Regions from separate parts of the Streptomyces sp. NPDC101490 genome, predicted to be linked through region 3. Evidence: riboswitches for the same ligand, from Rfam matches in the RefSeq annotation. Region 3 holds a riboswitch; each other region holds the start of a gene.

Region 1 (3,827 bases), on a different contig from region 3:
GACGTCCTGGAGGCCCATCGCGCCCAGGCCCACCGGCCGCCAGCGGGCGTTGGAGCGGCCCGCCTGCTCGGTCGGGTAGAAGTTGATGTCGACGACCCGGTCGAGGAAGGTGACGGCCGTGCGGACGGTGGCGTCCAGCCGCTCCCAGTCGATGCCGCCGTCGACGACGAACGAGCCGAGGTTGACCGAGCCGAGGTTGCAGACGGCGGTCTCGCCGTCGTCGGTGACCTCCAGGATCTCCGTGCAGAGGTTGGAGGAGTGGACGGTGTGACCGGGCAGGGCGGTCTGGTTGGCCGTCCGGTTCGAGGCGTCCTTGAAGGTCATCCAGCCGTTGCCGGTCTGCGCCAGGGTCCGCATCATCCGGCCGTACAGGTCACGGGCGGGCATGGTCTTGCGGGCCAGCCCGGCCGCCTCGGCCTTGCGGTAGGCGGCGTCGAACTCCTCGCCCCACAGGTCGACCAGCTCGGGGACGTCCGCCGGGGAGAACAGCGACCACTCGGCGTCCGCGTTGACCCGGCGCATGAACTCGTCCGGGATCCAGTGCGCCAGGTTCAGGTTGTGGGTGCGGCGCTGGTCCTCGCCGGTGTTGTCGCGGAGCTCCAGGAACTCCTCGATGTCGGCGTGCCAGGTCTCCAGGTAGACGGCTGCGGCGCCCTTGCGGCGACCGCCCTGGTTCACGGCGGCGACGGAGGCGTCGAGGGTCTTCAGGAACGGCACGATGCCGTTGGAGTGTCCGTTGGTGCCGCGGATCAGCGAGCCCCGGGCGCGGATGCGGGAGTACGAGAGCCCGATGCCGCCGGCGTGCTTGGAGAGCCGCGCGACCTGGTGGTAGCGGTCGTAGATGGAGTCCAGCTCGTCCTGCGGGGAGTCGAGCAGGTAGCAGGAGGACATCTGCGGGTGGCGGGTGCCGGAGTTGAAGAGCGTCGGGGAGGACGGCAGGTAGTCGAGGCGGCTCATCAGACCGTAGAGGGCCGCGACCTCGTCGAGGGCGCGGGCGCTCTCGTCCTCGGCGAGACCGCAGGCCACGCGCAGCATGAAGTGCTGGGGGGTCTCGATCACCTTGCGGGTGATCGGGTGGCGCAGCAGGTAGCGCGAGTAGAGGGTGCGCAGACCGAAGTAGCCGAAGCGGTCGTCGCCCGCCGGGTCGATCGTCGCGTCGAGCCGGTCGGCGTGGGCGGCGACGAGGTCGGCGGTGCGGTCGGCGATCAGGCCCTCGCGGTGGCCGACGGCCACGGACGAGGAGAAGGCCACGGAGCCCTGGGAGGCGGCCTCGTCGGCGATGGTGATCGTCAGGAGCCGGGCGGCGAGCCGGGAGTACGCGGGGTCCTCGGCGATCAGCCCGGCGGCCGCCTCGGTGGCCAGCTCGCGCAGCTCCGCCTCGTCCGCGGCGGCGCTGCGGCCGCGGAGCGCGGCGGCGGCGACCTTGCCGGGGTCGGTGTCGGGGAGGTCGGCGGTGAGGGCGGTCAGGGTCCGCAGCAGTACGGTCCCGGGGGCGTCGCTCTCGATCGCGGAAGCCTCGGCGGTCACCGGATGGGCGGGCGCGATGGTCACGTGGGGGCTCTCCCTCGCTCGGCTCGGGGCCGCGGCGGGAAGGCGGGCGGGCGGCTCTCCGGGCAGGCCGGGCGCGCCGCGTCCACCGGCCCATTCCGCGAGGCCCGGACGTCTGTGGCACCCGGAACGGACGGACCGGGCGCACCGCCGGCAGGTCTTCGGACTCACATCGTGCGGACGTCGTATCCGTACGAAGTACACCGTTGCGGGACAGTTCCGGATTCGCGCCGGATTCCCCTGCGTCGACAGCGAGGACGAGCATACATGTGGGGGGCGCCGCTTGCGGCACCCCCCACATGTTGTGTCGCGCCGTGGCCTCAGAACTCCAGGGCGTAGGTGCGCAGGAGGTGGTCGGAGACCGGCGCCCAGTCCCGTTCGGGGGTGCGGACGAAGCCCATCCGTTCGTATATCCGGTGGGCGGAGACCATGAGGTCGGCGGTGGAGAGCACGAGCCGGACGCAGCCGGGGAGGGCCCGCGCCCGGTCGGCGCAGGCCCGGACGAGGGCCTCCCCGACGCCCCTGCCCCGGGCGTCCGGGGCGACCACGAGCATCCGGAACTCGGCCTCGCCCGCGACGGCGATGTCCGCCCAGGGGGTGTCGCCGGGGGCGAAGGTCACTCCGCCGACGATCCGGCCGTCGGCGTCGACGGCGACGAGCACCTCGGCCTCGCGGGCCCGCCGCGCGGTGTCGCGGAGCACGTCCAGGTAGAAGTCGTCCTCGCCGTGCAGCAGCAGCCCGTCGTTCAGATAGGTCAGCCCGGTGAGGTCGCCGAGCTCCGCGTGTTCCTCGGGCCGTACCGCCCTGATCGTGAAGTCCATGGAGGCAGTGTGCCTCCCCGGGGGCACGGGGGAGGGGCCCGGGTTCCCCTCGCGGGAGTCCCGGGCCCCTCGGGCGTGGCGGCGGGTCAGTGGCTTCCGGCGCCGACCGGCGGGAGGTCCTTGACGCCGCGGTCGCCCGCGTCGGCCGTGTAGTCGCCCGGGGAGGTCTGGTCGACGCCCTCGGGGGCCTTGAGGGCCTTGAGGACGAAGGTGAGGACCACGGTCACCACGAGGTTGAGGACGAAGGCGGTGAGTCCGATGTAGCCGATCTCGCCGATGCCGGGTATCGCCGCGGAGGAGCCGCCGAAGTGCTTCTGGGTGGGGCTGGCGACGCCGTACGCGGCGACCGTGCCGTAGACCATGCCGACGGCCCAGCCGCCGAGCAGCGCCCAGCGGTGGAACCAGCGGGTGAACAGGCCGCCGACCAGGGCCGGGAAGGTCTGCAGGATCCAGATGCCGCCGAGCAGCTGGAAGTTGATCGCGACGGTCTTGTCCATGGTGAGGACGAAGGCGAGGGCGCCGACCTTGACCAGGAGGGAGACCAGCTTGGAGACCTTGGTCTCCTGGGCGGGGCTCGCGTCCGGTCTGATGAAGTCCTTGTAGATGTTGCGGGTGAAGAGGTTGGCGGCGGCGATGGACATGATCGCGGCCGGGACGAGCGCGCCGATGCCGATGGCGGCGAACGCGACGCCCGCGAACCAGTCGGGGAACATCGTCTCGAAGAGCTGCGGGATGGCGAGCTGGCCGTTCTTCACCTGGATGCCCGCGGCGATGGCCATGAAGCCGAGCAGCGCGAGCAGGCCCAGCATCAGCGAGTACAGCGGCAGGATGGTGGTGTTGCGGCGGATGACCTCGCGGCTCTTCGACGACAGCGTCGCCGTGATGGAGTGCGGGTACATGAAGAGCGCGAGCGCCGAGCCGAGCGCGAGCGTCGCGTACGTCCACTGGCCCGCCTCGCCGGGCACCAGCGTGCCGCGCGGCTTGTCGGTCGCCGGGTTGGTCTGCGCGTACGCCTCGCCCGCCCTGGCGAAGATCTCGTCGAAGCCGCCGAGCTTGATCGGGATGTAGATGATCGCCACGGCGATGACGATGTAGATCAGGGTGTCCTTGACGAACGCGATCAGCGCGGGCGCGCGCAGCCCCGAGGAGTAGGTGTACGCGGCCAGGACGCCGAAGGCGATCAGCAGCGGCAGGTCCTTGATGAACCAGTGGGTGGTCTCGCCGCCGCCGAGGCCCATCACGTCCAGGACCGCCTGGATGCCGACGAGCTGGAGCGCGATGTACGGCATGGTGGCGAGGATGCCGGTGACCGCCACCGCCAGGGAGAGCCCCTTGGAGTCGAAGCGTCCGCGCACGAAGTCCGAGGTGGTGACGTACCCGTGCTTGTGCGAGACCGACCAGAGGCGCGGCAGGAAGGTGAAGATCAGCGGGTAGACCAGGATCGTGTACGGGACGGCG
Region 2 (3,827 bases), 570 kb from region 3:
TCCCGGCGGACCTCGGCGCAGCCGGTCGTGACCGGCTCCGGGGGCGGGGTCTCGCCGGGCGGGGCGTCCCGGGGGCCGCCGGAGTCCACGACGACCGCGACGCGCTTGGCGCCGTCCCCGGCCGCCTTCGCTCCGCAGATCCCGGCGAAGTCGGGGGCGGCGGAGGGCCGGGAGGTGTCGTCGGTGCCGCTGCTGACCGCGAAGCGGAAGCCGATGACGTCGCCGTCGGCGGGGCGGGCGGTGGCGGGGCCCTGGGTGGCGTACGCCCAGGGCTTGCCGCCGTCGCCCTGCCAGAACGACCAGTAGCGGTATCCGGCGGCCTGCGCGGGCGCCGCCGCGACCCCGGCGAGGGTGAGCAGGGCTCCGGCGGTGGCGCCCGCGAGCCGGGCGCCCCTTCTCCGTGAGACGGTCACTTCCTGCGGCCGCTCACGAGGAAGCCGATGCCGACGCCCACGACCGTGCCGATGCCGATGATCCACCAGACGTCGAAGCCGGAGTTCTCGTCGTCGCTGGTGGAGGAGGCGGAGGTGTCGGGGGTCTTGGGCGCGGGCCCGGTGGCGTTGAGCTGCTCGACGAGGTCGGTGGTGCCGAACTCGCGGGGGTCGGTGTCGGTGGCGCGGGCGGCGAGGACCAGCTGCGCGTACGCGGCCGGGCCGCCTTCCTTCGCCCAGCCCGCGGAGTTCTTCTCCAGCCATTCCAGGGCGGGCTTGGCCTCCTTGGCGGCGCCGGAGGCGGCGAGCGCGACGACGGCGTCGGCGGTGTTGCCGACGTCGGGCCGCTCGGTGGTGTCGGTGGCGCCGGGCATCGGCGGCAGGATGAGGTGGCCGGTCTTCGCGAGGGCCTTCGCCAGGTAGGAGGCGCCGTTGAGGGCGGCCCGCTCGGCGGTCGGCTTGGTCAGGTCGGCGCAGCTGGGGGGCTGCTCGGGGGAGGCCTTGGTGGCGACGGGGCTCTTGCCGAGTCCGGCGAGGGTGGCGGCGGCGGTGGCGTCGGCGTTCGCGAGCAGCTCGCCGTTCTTGCCGGGCTGGTACGCGAAGGCGCCCGCGCCGTCCTTGTCGGAGCAGGGCAGCGCGAAGGTGAGGAGCGCGTCGTAGGGGGTGCGGCCCTCGGCGGAGGTGTACGAGCCGGGCTTGACGCCGGTCGCGGCGAGGGCGCCGATGACGATCGAGGTGGAGTTGGCGTCGCTGGGGCCGCCCGCTCCGTAGCCCCAGCCGCCGTCCTTGTTCTGGACGGTCCTGAGCCAGCCCGTGCCCGCCTTGACGGCCTCGTCGAGCTTCTTCGGGTCGGCGGCCTGGCGGCGGACGGCGTCGAGCGCCTGCACGGCGACGGCGGTGGCGTTGGTGTCCCGCATCGTCTTGGCGTCGCAGGGCTTGCCGGTGTCGGGGCGGTAGGAGGCGAACGAGCCGTCGTCGCACTGCTGGCCGAGCAGCCAGTCCACGGCCCGGTCGGCGGGCTGGTAGCCGGTGGCGCGCTGGGCGAGGAAGGCGAGGGACTGGCGCCAGACACCGTCGTACGTGGGGTCCTTGGTGCCGTACAGGCCGGGCGAGGGGGTGGCGGCGGGGGCCGAGGGGGAGGGTGCGGCGGTGGCCGCTCCCGCGGCTGCGGTGCCGAGCAGCACGGCGGCGGTGAGCGCGGCGGCGCCGTTGCGGACGGTGATCATGGGGCCCTCTCCTGCGGCCGGTCACCGGCACGCCTCGGGGGCACCTGGCTCCGGCTCCGTATTCCTCGACGGTGCCGCGGTCACGTCCCGTGCGGGGCATTCCGACTCGCTGTCCGGGGGACAGCTCTACGGCTGCGGGGTCAGTGCCGGATTCGCACCGGCTTCCCCCCGTACGGGCATGATGACGACCGGGTCAGTCTACCGGCCCGTAGGGAGGGCGCCCGGCGGGTGCGGGCCGCCCCGCACGGGCCCGTGGGCGGCTCGGGTGCGGCTCGCGCGGGGCTCGTAGGGGCAGGTGCGCGGGTTCACACGGCCGGGTGCGCGGGCTCATACGGCCAGGTAGGTGACCGGATCGGTGCCGGGGACGGCTTCGGCGCGGCCCTGTTTGACGAGTCTGCGCAGGTGCGCCTCGGCCTCGCTGACGGCGATGTTGCGGGAGGCGTGGGGGATGCGGTCCCAGGGGCGGTTCCACTCCATGCGCTCGGCGAGCTGCCAGGGGGTGAGGGGGACGGCGAGGAGCGCGAGGAGTCCGGCGAGCCGTTCCTCGTGGTGGTCGAGGAGGGCGCGGACGCGTCCGGCGGCGTCGGTGAAGGCGTGCTGGTGGGCGGGGAGGACCTCGGCGACGCCGAGGCGGCCGACGCGTTCGAGGGAGTCGAGGTAGTCGCCGAGCGGGTCGGTGGCGGCGGTCGCGTCGTCGGGGTCCTCGTACAGGCCGATGTGCGGGGAGATCCCGGGCAGCAGGTGGTCGCCGGAGAAGAGGCGGCCGTGGCCGGGGAGCCCGGCGGGGTGCTCCTCCTCCAGGTGGAGGCAGACGTGGCCGGGGGTGTGGCCGGGGGTCCAGACGGCGCGCAGTCTGCGTCCGGCGAGGCCGAGGAGTTCGCCGGGGACGATCTCGCGGTCGGGGAGGGCGGCGCGCAGCCCGGGGAGGGTGGTGGCGCGGCCGGAGTCGCGGGCGGCGCGCAGCGGGGCGAGGTGGTCCTCGGGGGCGCCGACGGCGGTGAGCTTGCGGGCGAGGTAGTCGAGCCAGGTGCCGGGCCGGGACTCGCGGGTGCGGCGGACCACGGCGGTGTCGGCGGCGTGCATGGCGATCCAGGCGCCGGACTCCTCGCGGACCCGGCCGGAGAGTCCGTGGTGGTCGGGGTGGTGGTGGGTGATGACGACGCCGTGGACGTCGGCGGGGGCGATGCCGAGGGCGGCGAGTCCGCCGGCGAGTTCGGCCCAGGAGGCGGGGTCGTCCCAGCCGGTGTCGACGAGGACCGGGCCCCGGTCGGTGTCGAGGACGTGGACGAGGGTGTGGCCGAGGGGGTTGTCGGGGATGGGCACCCGGAGGGACCAGACGCCTCCGCCGTGCTCGGTCACCTGGGGCGTGGATTCCTGCATGGGTCCTCGTCTCTCCACGGCGGTGCGGGGGTGCTCGACCGTTGCCCATCATAACTAGAACTGACAGTTCGTCAGAATGGCCTGTGCTGGATTGACTTCGACCTGTCGGGACCTGCGGTTTTGACCGTCGTGGTTGGTCGTTGTTGGTCACCCTTGGGCACCCTCGCACGGCCCACAGACGGCCCAGCCCCGCCGACCTTCTCCGGTCGACGGGGCTGGGCCGTGAAGCGCGAACGCTAGGTGGAGGGCATCGTGCTGGCAGGGGACAGGGGTTCGTCGGGTCGACTCAGCTCCCCCACGGGTCGCTGCGCCAGCCAGCCCGAACGGCGATGCTCCGGTGACTCGGTGCGTACGTGCGTGAACCCGAGCCGCTCGTAGTAGGCATGGAGCCCCGTGTTCGTACGCCACGTGTCGATGCGGACCCAGCTCCGCCCCTCCAGCGCGGCCAGCTGTGAGGCCCAATCCACGATGCGGGCACCAAGATTCCGCCCCGCCGCGACCCGAGAGACGATCAACTTGTAGAGGTAGAGCGCCGATTCGGGTTGGTCGTCGTCGGTCCAGAAGTCGCGGTCCACAGGCCCTCGACTCACCGTCGCGACGATCGCGTCGGACGGGTCGACCACCACCCACGCACGCCCGTCATCGATCGACTGGTGCCACTTGCCGATCGCTCGCGCGCCCGTCTCCGGGTCGCTCCATTGGTCCGTGCCCTTGGTGCCGAGCCACTGTTCCGCCTCCGTGCGGAGCGCCATGAGCGCGGGCACGTCGGCCGGTCGGGCGGGTCGGATAC
Region 3 (3,827 bases):
TCGCCTCCGCCGGTCTCGTCTCCCTGGCCCACGGCACCAACGACGCGCAGAAGACGATGGGCATCATCACCCTCGCGCTGGTCACCCAGGGCGTCGTCGCCCCTGGTGCCAACCCGCCCTTCTGGGTCATCGTCTCCGCCGGTGTCGCCATCGCCCTCGGTACCTACCTCGGCGGCTGGCGCATCATCCGCACCATGGGCAAGGGCCTCACCGACCTCCAGCCGCAGCAGGGCTTCACCGCCCAGACCAGCGCCGCGACGGTCATCCTGGCCTCCTCGCACCTCGGCTTCTCCCTCTCCACCACCCAGTCCTGCTCGGGTGCCGTGATGGGTGCCGGTCTCGGCCGCAAGGGCGGTGTCGTCCGCTGGTCGACCGCGACCCGGATGTTCGTCGCCTGGGGCCTGACCCTGCCCGCCGCGGGTCTGGTCGGCGCCGGTGCCGAGTTCCTCACCAAGCAGGGCCCCTGGGGCATCGCCGCCACCGCGGCCGTCCTGGTCGGCGGCTCGGCCTACATCTGGGTGCTGTCCCGCCGCAAGCCGGTCGACCACCACAACGTCAACGAGGTCGAGACCGACGCCCCGGCGGAGCCCGCGGGCGTGGTGACCACCGCGATGGCCGCCGTCACCCCGCCGCCGCCGGCCGGCTCCTTCGGCACCGTCACGGACGCGGACCTGAAGACGACCATCCCGGCCCCGGCCCCCATCGACCCGTCCGCTCCCCCGGCCTCCGCCGCAGCGGTGTAAGGAACGAACGACATGAAGATCGACTGGGCGGCCCTCGGCTCCGTGTTCGGAGTCAGCCTCGTGGCCACTCTCGCCCTCGTGGGCCTCTTCACCCTCGGCATCGTCGGCCTCTCCAAGCAGGAGCAGGCCGCCGCGCGGGGCGGCTCCGCCGTCCTGGCCCGTACCGGCGCCTACGCCTGCTTCGCCCTGTGCGTCGCGGCCGTGTCGTACGGCATCTACCTGATCGTCGTCTGACGGTCCACGCTCCCCGGAGGCCGGGTGGCCGCACCTCGTGTGCGGCCACCCGGCCTCCGTGCGCGTCCGGGCCGTGTCTGTGGTGCTCCGCACAGTGACCCGTCGCAGGTCAAGGGTGAGTTGACGGCTGTTCTCGGGGCGTGGTGGACTGCCGGGGCCAAGACGGCGGCAGAAGAGGAAGTCCGGTGCGAATCCGGCGCGGTCCCGCCACTGTGACCGGACCCCAGGGGTCCGGGAGCCAGGAACTCTCGCCGCCGGTGACGTCGATCCAGGGCGCGGACCCTGAGTGAGGACAGAGCGCCATGCCCGGCCTCCCCCGTACCACCGGTGTGTTCGCGTGCGGCACCGCCGCCGGTCTCGCCGTGGACCTGCTCGTCGGCGACCCCCGGAGGGGGCATCCCGTCGCCGCGTTCGGCCGGGCCGCCGCCGCCGTCGAGGACCGCCTCCACCACGACCACCGGGGCTGGGGCGCCCTGCACACCGCCGTCTGCGCCGGAACCGCCGTGGCCCTGGGCGCCCTCGCCGCACGGACCGTGCGCGACCGGCCGTCCGCCGCCGTCGCCCTCACCGCCGTCTCCGTCTGGGCCGTCGTCGGCGGGACGACCCTGGGCCGGGAGGCCCGCGCGATCGGCGGGGCGCTGGCCGCCGGGGACCTGGAGGTGGCCCGGGAGCGGCTGCCGCACCTGTGCGGGCGCGACCCGCACTCCCTGGACGGGCCCGCGATGGCCCGCGCCGTCGTCGAGTCCGTCGCCGAGAACACCTCCGACGCCGTGGTCGGCGCCCTGTTCTGGGGCGCGGTCGCGGGCGTGCCCGGGCTGCTCGGCTTCCGGGCCGTGAACACCCTGGACGCGATGGTCGGCCACAAGTCCGCGCGGCACCGCCGCTTCGGCTGGGCCTCGGCCCGGCTCGACGACCTCGCGGGCTGGCCCGGCGCCCGGCTGACGGCCGTCCTCGCCACCGTCGCGGGCGGGGACCCGCGCGGGTCCGTACGGGCCTGGCGGGCGGACGCGGCACACCACCCCAGCCCCAACGCGGGCCCCGTCGAGGCGTCCTTCGCGGGCGCGCTCGGCGTACGGCTCGGCGGCACCCTCGCGTACGGCGGCCGGGTCGAGCACCGGCCGGTGCTCAACACGACGGGCCGGGCCGTCGAGGTGCCCGACATCGAACGGGCGGTCCGGCTGTCCCGCCGGGTCACCGCGCTCACCCTGGCCGTCTGCGTGGGCGGCCGGATGCTGACCGACACCGTGAAGCGGAGGACGAAGTGAGGGGTGGGGGGCTGCTGGTCGCCGGTACGACGTCCGATGCCGGGAAGAGCGTCGTGACGGCCGGGATCTGCCGCTGGCTGGTCCGAAAGGGCCTGAAGGTGGCGCCGTTCAAGGGACAGAACATGTCCCTGAACTCCTTCGTGACCCGCGAGGGCGCCGAGATAGGCCGGGCCCAGGCCATGCAGGCGCAGGCCGCCCGGGTGGAGCCGACGGCGCTGATGAACCCGGTGCTCCTCAAGCCGGGCGGCGACCGCTCCAGCCAGGTCGTCCTGATGGGCCGGCCGGTCGGCGAGATGAGCGCCCGGGGCTACCACGGCGGACGGCAGAAGGAGCTGTTCGAGCCGGTGATGGCCTGCCTGGAGGAGCTGCGGAGCAGCTACGACGCGGTGATCTGCGAGGGCGCGGGCAGCCCCGCCGAGATCAACCTGCGGCGCACCGACATCGTCAACATGGGGGTCGCGCGGGCCGCGCGGCTGCCCGTCGTGGTGGTCGGCGACATCGACCGGGGCGGGGTCTTCGCCCAGTTCTTCGGCACGACGGCGCTGCTGGCCCCCGAGGACCAGGAGCTGGTCGCCGGATACCTGGTGAACAAGTTCCGGGGCGATGTGAGCCTCCTCGAACCGGGCCTCGACATGCTGCACGGGCTGACCGGCCGCCGCACCTTCGGCGTCCTGCCGTACGCGCACGGCCTCGGCATCGACGAGGAGGACGGGCTGCGCGTCTCGCTGCGCGGCACGGTCCGCGAGTCGGTCGTCGCCCCGCCGGTCGGCGCGGACGTGCTGCGGGTCGCCGTCTGCGCCGTACCGCTGATGTCCAACTTCACGGACGTGGACGCGCTGGCGGCCGAGCCGGGCGTCGTCGTCCGCTTCGTCGACCGGCCCGAGGAACTCGTCGACGCGGACCTCGTCGTCGTGCCCGGCACCCGGGGCACGGTCCGGGCGCTGGCCTGGCTGCGCGAGCGGGGACTCGCCGACGCCCTCGTCCGGCGCGCGGCCGAGGGCCGTCCGGTGCTGGGGATCTGCGGCGGCTTCCAGGTCCTCGGCGAGCACATCGACGACGAGGTCGAGTCGAGGGCGGGGGCCGTCGCCGGGCTGGGGCTGCTGCCCGTACGGGTCCGCTTCGCCCGCGAGAAGACCCTCGCCCGGCCGACGGGCGAGGCCCTCGGGGAACGCGTCGAGGGGTACGAGATCCACCACGGCGTCGCCGAGGTCCTGGGCGGCGAGACGTTCCTCGACGGATGCCAGGTGGGGTCCGTGTGGGGCACCCACTGGCACGGCTCGCTGGAGAGCGACGGTTTCCGGCGCGCGTTCCTGCGGGAGGTCGCCTCGGCGGCCGGGCGCCGCTTCGTCCCGGCGCCGGACACCTCGTTCGGGGCGCTCCGCGAGGAGCAGCTCGACCGGCTCGGCGACCTGATCGAGGAACACGCGGACACCGACGCGCTGCTGCGGCTGATCGAGGACGGTCCGCCGCCCGGCCTGCCGTTCGTGCCGCCGGGAGCGCCGTGAGCGCGGGCGGGGCCCCGGGCGCGGACGCCCGGACGGCCGTCCCCGCCGGCACCGGAAGCACGGGGTCCCGGACGGGACGC

The links. A riboswitch is a leader RNA that binds a small molecule or an ion and turns the genes downstream of it on or off. The one in region 3 is predicted to bind cobalamin.
Region 1: it holds a riboswitch for cobalamin, as region 3 does, so the genes downstream of both, ACIRQY_RS29750 (ribonucleoside-diphosphate reductase subunit alpha) here and ACIRQY_RS07990 (cobalamin biosynthesis protein) in region 3, are expected to answer to the same signal.
Region 2: it holds a riboswitch for cobalamin, as region 3 does, so the genes downstream of both, ACIRQY_RS10520 (prenyltransferase/squalene oxidase repeat-containing protein) here and ACIRQY_RS07990 (cobalamin biosynthesis protein) in region 3, are expected to answer to the same signal.

What each region holds. Positions count from the first base shown of each region.
Region 1 covers NZ_JBIWNI010000023.1:68,002-71,828, forward strand. The annotation lists gene ACIRQY_RS29750 (ribonucleoside-diphosphate reductase subunit alpha) at 1-1,551, opposite strand, end outside; cobalamin riboswitch at 1,683-1,826, opposite strand; gene ACIRQY_RS29755 (GNAT family N-acetyltransferase) at 1,869-2,369, opposite strand; gene mctP (monocarboxylate uptake permease MctP) at 2,456-3,827, opposite strand, start outside.
Region 2 covers NZ_JBIWNI010000003.1:635,321-639,147, reverse strand. The annotation lists gene ACIRQY_RS10525 (SCO2322 family protein) at 1-413, opposite strand, end outside; gene ACIRQY_RS10520 (prenyltransferase/squalene oxidase repeat-containing protein) at 410-1,657, opposite strand; cobalamin riboswitch at 1,731-1,853, opposite strand; gene ACIRQY_RS10515 (MBL fold metallo-hydrolase) at 1,985-3,037, opposite strand; gene ACIRQY_RS10510 (GNAT family N-acetyltransferase) at 3,274-3,827, opposite strand, start outside.
Region 3 covers NZ_JBIWNI010000003.1:61,345-65,171, forward strand. The annotation lists gene ACIRQY_RS07980 (anion permease) at 1-743, shown strand, start outside; gene ACIRQY_RS07985 (hypothetical protein) at 756-977, shown strand; cobalamin riboswitch at 1,105-1,248, shown strand; gene ACIRQY_RS07990 (cobalamin biosynthesis protein) at 1,280-2,242, shown strand; gene ACIRQY_RS07995 (cobyric acid synthase) at 2,239-3,747, shown strand.